Regions from separate parts of the Vibrio sp. 10N genome, predicted to be linked through region 1. Evidence: predicted binding sites of a transcription regulator. Region 1 holds the regulator's gene; the other holds the start of a gene.

The links. The regulator CRP, encoded in region 1, controls carbon source genes, mostly activating them, when cyclic AMP is high. The targets are predictions, from matches to a motif close to TGTGANNNNNNTCACA.
Region 2: a site for CRP is predicted at 1,923-1,938, ahead of deoD (purine-nucleoside phosphorylase). Genes of this name have one in related genera too.

What each region holds. Positions count from the first base shown of each region.
Region 1 covers NZ_BTPM01000001.1:3,141,852-3,145,890, reverse strand. The annotation lists gene astD (succinylglutamate-semialdehyde dehydrogenase) at 1-1,126, shown strand, start outside; gene AAA946_RS14640 (DUF1338 domain-containing protein) at 1,137-1,928, shown strand; gene crp (cAMP-activated global transcriptional regulator CRP) at 1,999-2,631, opposite strand; gene AAA946_RS14630 (phosphoribulokinase) at 2,875-3,744, opposite strand; gene AAA946_RS14625 (YheU family protein) at 3,872-4,039, opposite strand, start outside.
Region 2 covers NZ_BTPM01000002.1:1,184,069-1,188,107, forward strand. The annotation lists gene AAA946_RS21500 (MerR family transcriptional regulator) at 1-737, opposite strand, end outside; gene AAA946_RS21505 (YbgA family protein) at 727-1,677, opposite strand; gene deoD (purine-nucleoside phosphorylase) at 2,026-2,736, shown strand; gene AAA946_RS21515 (transposase) at 2,856-4,039, shown strand, end outside.

The DNA.
Region 1 (4,039 bases):
CTACCACCAACGTACAGGTGAGAGCCAACGCGAAGCGGCTGGCAACCAAATTGTCCTCCGTCACAGGCCCCTTGGTGTTATGGCCGTGTTTGGTCCTTATAACTTCCCTGGCCACTTACCGAATGGTCATATCGTACCGGCCTTATTGGCAGGGAACACGGTCGTCTTTAAGCCTTCAGAGCAAACACCACTGGTGGGTGAAATCGCGATGAAGATTTGGGAAGAAGTGGGACTGCCTGCTGGTGTCATTAACCTGGTTCAAGGTGGTAAAGAAACCGGTATTGCTCTTGCTGATTCAAAGGGTATCGATGGCGTGTTGTTTACGGGTAGTGCTAACACAGGTCATATTCTTCATCGTCAATTTGCTGGTCAACCTGGCAAGATGCTGGCGCTTGAGATGGGTGGTAACAACCCACTTGTTGTCAGTGAAGCGTTTGGTGATGTGGATGCAGCGGTGTACACCATTTTGCAATCGGCCTACATCAGTGCTGGCCAGCGTTGTACCTGCGCACGACGCCTTTATGTGCCATTTGGTGAAAAAGGTGATCAATTAGTAGAAAGCTTAGTGTCAGCCATTAAGAAGATTCGCATTGATGAGCCGTTTGCAGAGCCTGCACCATTTATGGGACCACAGATCTCAGAGCAGGCCGCAGACCATATTATTGCAGCGCAAGCTGAACTGGTGAAACTCGGTGGTAAGAGCTTAGTAGAGGCGAAACGCCTCAATGCAGCGTTCGTAACGCCAGCACTGCTAGATGCGACAGACATCGCTGAGCTGCCTGATGAAGAGTACTTTGGACCGCTACTACAGCTGGTGCGCTACGAGACCCTTGAGCAAGCGGTAGAGCTGGCTAACGACACTCGATTTGGTTTGTCGGCAGGTCTTATCTCTGAGCGCGATGAAGAGTGGCAATATTTCACAGACCATATTCGTGCTGGCATTGTAAATCGCAATCGTCAGCTCACAGGTGCGAGTGGTGATGCGCCGTTTGGCGGACCGGGCGCCTCTGGCAACCTTCGCCCAAGTGCGTTCTACGCAGCAGATTACTGCGCTTACCCTATGGCATCAATGGAAGGCGACAATACCATTCTTCCTGCGACCTTGAGCCCTGGCATTGAACTATAAGGAGTAGGCTATGACTGTTGACGCGTTATTTGGCCATTTGTGGCAAGACTACATTACTCGCTTATGTCCATCTGCTCACAAGGTTCATGACTTGCTGAGGGAAGATGAGTCGCTCATCAATGACCATATTGCACTGCGAACCTTTAATGTCGCGCCACTGGGTATCGACACGCTGGCTAAGCCGTTTCTAGATCTTGGTTACGAGGTGAGTGGTCATTACGACTTTGAATCCAAAAAGCTGACTGCGATTCACTTAGAACATAGCAATGCTCTGCTTCCTAAGGTGTTTATCAGCGAATTGCGAGTGGAAGAGTGCTCTCAGTCGCTACAAGATATCGTGGCTAAGCTAGTGGCGCAGGTGGACAGTGCTAAGCTATCTTCTGCTGACTTCTTATATGGTGGCCGCTTGTGGGATCTGAGCTATCAAGACTTCCAAACGCTGGCGCAAGAAAGCGAGTATGCTTCATGGCTTGCCGCTCACGGTTATGGTGCGAATCACTTTACAGTGAGTGTGAACCAGCTTGATCGTTTTGCCGAAGTGGTTGAGGTCAATCAGCGTCTTCGTGACGCTGGGTTTGCAATTAATGAATCGGGTGGCGAGGTAAAAGGCTCACCAGAGGTTCTTTTGGAGCAATCCTCAACGATGGCAGACAAAGTATCCGTGGCATTTACTGATGGTGACCAGGTGATTCCTGGTGGTTTCTATGAGTTTGCTAAGCGCTACCAGTTAGCCGATGGCAGTTACTATCAAGGCTTTGTCGCCGCATCGGCGGACAAAATTTTTGAGAGTACACATCAATAACCTCAAAAATAAAAGCCCCAACAACAAAAAAGCCACCCGAAGGTGGCTTTTTAAATCTGTCGACGCGCTATTAACGAGTACCGTACACCACGATAGTCTTACCGTGGGCAGAAATTAGGTTCTGCTCTTCTAGCATCTTAAGAATACGACCTACTGTCTCACGAGAACAACCTACGATTTGGCCGATCTCTTGACGAGTGATCTTGATTTGCATGCCGTCAGGGTGAGTCATTGCATCTGGTTGTTTCGCTAGGTTTAGTAGCGTCTGTGCAATACGACCCGTTACGTCTAGGAACGCTAGGTCACCTACTTTTTGGCTAGTCACTTGTAGACGACTTGCCATCTGAGCAGATAAGCGCATTAGAATGTCTGGGTTTACTTGGATAAGCTGACGGAACTTCTTGAATGAGATTTCCGCAACTTCACAAGGTGATTTTGCTCGTACCCATGCCGTACGTTCTTGGTCCTCTTCGAACAAGCCAAGTTCACCGATGAAGTCACCTTGGTTTAGGTAAGACAAGATCATCTCTTTGCCTTCTTCATCTTTAATCAGTACCGCTACAGAGCCTTTGACGATGTAGTAAAGCGTTTCTGCTTTCTCGCCCGCGTGAATAAGCGTGCTCTTTGATGGGTACTTGTGAATGTGGCAGTGTGAAAGGAACCACTCTAACGTTGGGTCGGTTTGAGGTTTACCTAGAACCATATATCTTACTTCCTCTGCAGGGTATGCTTGCTGCTTTCCATATTTGTTAGCAAGCCCGTTGGTTAAGACCTACTAGCATAAAAGCACTTTGAAGATGGCGCAAGCGATCTTCTGTTTCCTAGAAATAGTATCCTTTTTTGCGCCGCTTTTCTTGATTTTAATCGTGTCAAAAGCCTATTTATCTATACAAAACTGTGCACATGATCACGATACAAAAAAACAGGCTGATTTGGCTCACAATTCCTAACCTATTTTCCCGGTTTCTATAAGTTGCTGAAGTATTGGCCTGACGATTAGCTCCATCGCAAAACTCATCTTACCGCCCGGTACGACAATGGTGTTATGACGCGACATGAACGAACCATCAATCATCGCTAGTAGGTACGGGAAGTCGACATTCTTGATACCACGCAAGCGGATCACGACAAAACTCTCATCCAAACTCGGAATGCCTTTAGCATTGAGCGGGTTTGAGGTGTCCACGGTGGGAACGCGCTGAAAGTTAATATGGGTGCGCGAAAATTGTGGGGTAATGTAGCTTAAATAGTCGTCCATCGAGCGAACGATTGAGTCAGTAACCGCTTCTCGAGAGTGACCGCGATCGCGGGTGTCTCGTACGAACTTTTGGATCCACTCCAGGTTAACAATGGGCACCATGCCGATGAGCAGGTCAACGTGCTGCGCCGCATTCACATCCCCGTCGACGACTCCGCCGTGTAGGCCTTCGTAAAACAGCACATCGCTATTTTCGGGCAGGTCTTGCCATGGGGTGAAGGTGCCTGGCATTTGGTTATAAGGCACGGCCTCATCGAAGGTGTGCAAGTAGCGACGAAACTGTCCGGTACCGTTTTGCCCATAGTTGCGAAAAAACTCTTCAAGGGCTGGGAAATCATTCGCTTGCGGGCCAAAGTAGCTGATGTGTTTACCTTGCTCTTTGGCTTTGCGGATCTCGATGTCCATTTCTGGACGAGTAAAGCGGTGAAAGCTATCACCTTCAATAAATGCAGGCTTGACGCTCATCATGTTGAACATCTTGCGAAATGCTTCTGACGTTGTGGTGGTTCCAGCTCCAGAGGAGCCGGTTACAGCAATGATTGGGTGTTTTGCTGACATAACACTTCCTGTGTATTTGTAATTGTCGTTATAAATTTGCTAACTCACATAAGGAGTTAGACCTTGTAGGCCAATTTCAGTTCAATAGCCTTTCAATATAGCAGCTACTCACGCGGCTACCGAAAAATTACAGCGAGCGACGAGATTTTATGTCGACGGTTTCGTGCAGTTCGGAGAAGACAATGACGGCCTCGCCACTTTCTAGCTGGCTGCGAACATGGCGAACTTTGTCGTCTAGTGACACTTCCGACTCACCATAGTCGGTGCCTTCGCGCAGCACGAACTCTTTAATCAG
Region 2 (4,039 bases), on a different contig from region 1:
GCTCTATCCCGCTGGAGGCGAATTGCTTCTAGCTGTTTTTCAGATAGGGATTTCTCAGCAAACAGATGTACCAAGTCGAACTCCATCGGTTCCCCCAACAACGCTGACACATCCTCCACACCATCAATAAAGGTAACACTTGCTCCTTGCTCGGACAGTCTGGCATACCATAGCCAAGCAAAAAGATTACCGCTTACGTCCATACTCACGAGCAGCGTTGGCGCAGAACGCTTTCGTTTGCGCTCTAGGTTAGCCATGATGGCAAGTTTTTGAATCATCGCAGTTTTGAAGAGCGACTGCTGAATTGCTTTGGGGCTAAGCTTCAAAAATTCGGTCGCATTTAGCACGGGAATGACAAACTTTCCTTCAACGACATCCAGTGGGTACTCTTTCAACACCGTGTCTATTATGGCATCCACTTTCTTACTGTTCACAGTGCCGAGGGCATCGAGCAGCACCGTAACTTCTTCCAGTTGCTCAGTTTCCATGTCGGCTTGGGTTAGAGTTTTGGAATCAATCAGCGCTTTCACCTTACCTATAGACACGCCTTTGCTCAGCCAGCTCTGTATTGTGTTTATGCGCTCAACATCTTGCGCCGTATATAGGCGATGACCTTTGTCTGAGCGTTGCGGTTGGATCAAGTTATAACGTCGCTGCCAAGCTCGCAGAGTCACTGGCTTGACGCCAGTGATATCCGCTACTTCACGAATCGCGTACAAGGTATTACTACAAACCATATCGTAATCGCATCTCTTCTGGGTGAGGCTGTAAAAACTGCTGGTGTGCCAAGTAGTCGTCTGGATAGGTGTTGAGGTAATGCTTAAGTAGAGTTAAAGGCGCGAGTACAGGTAGCAGCCCATTGCGATAGTCATCAATGACCGTCGCCAGCTCTGCTTTTTCTGATTTATTCAACGAGCGCTTAAAGTAGCCTTGGATGTGCATCAGTACGTTTGTCACGTTCTTGCGGCTGGCGCGATTTTTCAAACCGTCCATGAGTCCAAGACGATATGCCTGATAAAAGTCGTCCGGTTTGTATGTCGATTGGTTTGCCACTAGGCGTCCTAAGCTCTTATAAGACTTAGGGTCATGTGCCATCAGCGTCAGCTTGTAGCGCGAATGAAATGCGACGATTTTCCCCGGCGTCGGCTCGCCGCCCATGGAATCGTAGAAGTCTTTCAAACAATACACTCGAGAGATAAAGTTTTCTTTCAAAATAGGATCATTGAGACGCCCGTCTTCTTCCACTGGCAACCAAGGCATCTTTTTCATCAAGTGCTCGGTGTACAGCCCCACCCCATCGGTGCGAGCATGGCCGCGTGTGTACACTTTAACGCGCTCCATGCCACAGCTAGGCGACTTGGCACACACGATATAACCACACATCTCTGTGTCTTCAAGCTCGGCAACTTTTTGAGTTGTAAAACGCATCATGCCATCGGTGTGGTCTTTCTCTGCATCTTTAGTGTCCACCAGTGCAATGCGCTCTTCATTACTCATCAAACGAATAGTAGGTCTAGGAACAGGTAACCCCATCCCGACTTCCGGGCAGACAGACACAAAATCAAAATAGTCTCTGAGTTCTTTGTTGACGTAAGTGCTCTGCTTGTGACCAGAATCAAATCGCACTTTCTCACCTAACAAACAGGAACTGATACCCACTGTAATTTTCTCGCTCATCGTCTCATCCCTCTTATCTGATATCAGGTCACCCCGGTAAGCTACGAAGCCACACAAGCATTCAACCGCTTCCTGAAGTGATACAAAAATTTGTTTTGTACAATTATATGGTCGTCGTTCTCAAATGGTTCACTCACAGGACGAATATTTTATGATTCGGTTAATCAGCGAAAAAATCGATTGCTCAACCACTTTCAACATATTTGGTTATCATCATGTATTTCTCTGTGCACTACCGACAAATTTGTGACTAAACTCTCATAGAGCCCTTGCAGTGCAGGTTAGAATCCTCATCAACAACGAACATAACGTTCAACATAATTAGTTAAAACTTTAGGAGTGACCCCCATGGCAACCCCTCATATCAACGCAAAACCAGGTGATTTCGCAGAGACAGTCCTAATGCCAGGCGATCCACTTCGCGCACAATACATCGCAGAAACCTTCCTAGAAGACGTCGAGAAAGTGTGTGACGTTCGCAACATGTTTGGCTACACAGGTACCTATAAAGGCAAGCGAGTATCAGTGATGGGTCACGGTATGGGTATCCCGTCTTGCTGTATCTACGTTCACGAACTTATCAAAGATTACGGCGTAAAAAACGTGATTCGCGTAGGTAGCTGTGGTGCGGTACGTGACGACGTAAACCTAATGGATGTTGTGATCGGTATGGGTGCGTCAACAGACTCTAAAGTGAACCGTATTCGATTCAATGACCACGATTTTGCTGCGATTGCTGACTTCGGTCTTCTAGAAGAAGCGGTGAAGCAAGCACGCATTAAAGAAGTACCGGTTAAAGTAGGTAATATCTTCTCGGCAGACCTGTTTTACACTCCAGAAGCAGATATCTTCGACAAAATGAAGCACCTTGGCATTCTAGGTGTCGATATGGAAGCGGCGGGCATCTACGGTGTTGCTGCAGACCTTGGCGCGAAAGCTCTAACGGTACTGACTGTATCTGACCACATCATCCGTGGTGAGAAACTAAGCTCAGAAGATCGTCAAAAATCATTTAACGACATGATGGTTGTCGCACTAGAAACTGCCATCAACCTATAAAGAATCAAGCCAGCTCTATGCCTGAAGTGAGCTGGCTTTTTTCTAACTCATATATGCAACATCATCGAGCCGCCATATAAGAATAATGGCTTGATGTCACCAAACCATAGGGGGTGAACGTGTCAGAAGGCAAACTGCCGATGGCCGCGGACGGGTTACAGCTCAATTTTTGTAAAACATTGGCGTGTGACAATTTTGGACAAAGTGATGCAAACCTCTATATCCTGCAGCACCGTAACCCCAAACGGCCAGCGATGGTATGCCGCGAGTGTGGCGCGTTTCCCCCCCTACTTAACAATCGAGAAGTGCTCAATGAACTGACTCGATTGAAACAGCATCATCACGAAGGGCTCCCTTCGTGTAAAGATCCGCAATGCGAACACTTTGGTCTGTCGGTACACACCCACAAAGAACTTTACCACTCTTTCGGATTCAGTGGCGATCGCCAACGCTATCGCTGTAAATCTTGCCAAGGTACCTTTGTCGATAAATGGTCTGGTAGTAATAAGAAACTTGGCTTCCAAGAATCGTTACTTGGGCTTTTATTTACCGGATACTCAGTACGCGAGATCTGTCGAAAGCTGAAAATCAATCCGAAGACCTTCTATGATCATATCGATCAAATTGCCAGTCGCTGCCGTCGCAAGCTAGCGGATATTGATGGCCGTTGGATAAAACATACCGACAGTTTCCATCTAGCATCACATTACCGACCATTACAGCCACTCAGTCATAATGGGGTATTTTGGTTTGCGACTTGTGATGCCGAATCTGGCTATGTGCTTTGCCAGCATACCAACTACAGCGCCACTGATGCACAAAGCCCTGTAGAGGATCATGATGCCTACGCTGCTGGTTGTCAGGTTCTACCAAAAAGCTACAGCGCAGAGACCAATCATGAAATCAATACGACTGCGACCGATTTGAAAGGGCAGATTGATATTACTTACCAAAACATCCTCGCTCGCAGCAACGTAGAAGATCCACTCGGCAACTACGCTCAATTCCATTACCCAGCGGTAGGGTCTTTAATAAGAGCGCCGTATACCTCTTATGCCCACTACCTATCCATTCTAGAAGCGCTTAGCAGTAAGTCCGATGAAAACGGTAAGCGTGTCACCGTGTATATGCCGCAAGATCCGGTGCTTCGCTCCGCTGCACTGAGTGTCTTTCTTGGCGAGATCCAGAGTGGCAATGTGGAGTTAATGTATGTTGAGCAAGACGAAAAGTGGCAAGACACACAATCATCAGAACTGATTGATGTGGTGTTGATGGGGTGGTGGCGCGACCGTTGGGCAGTTAC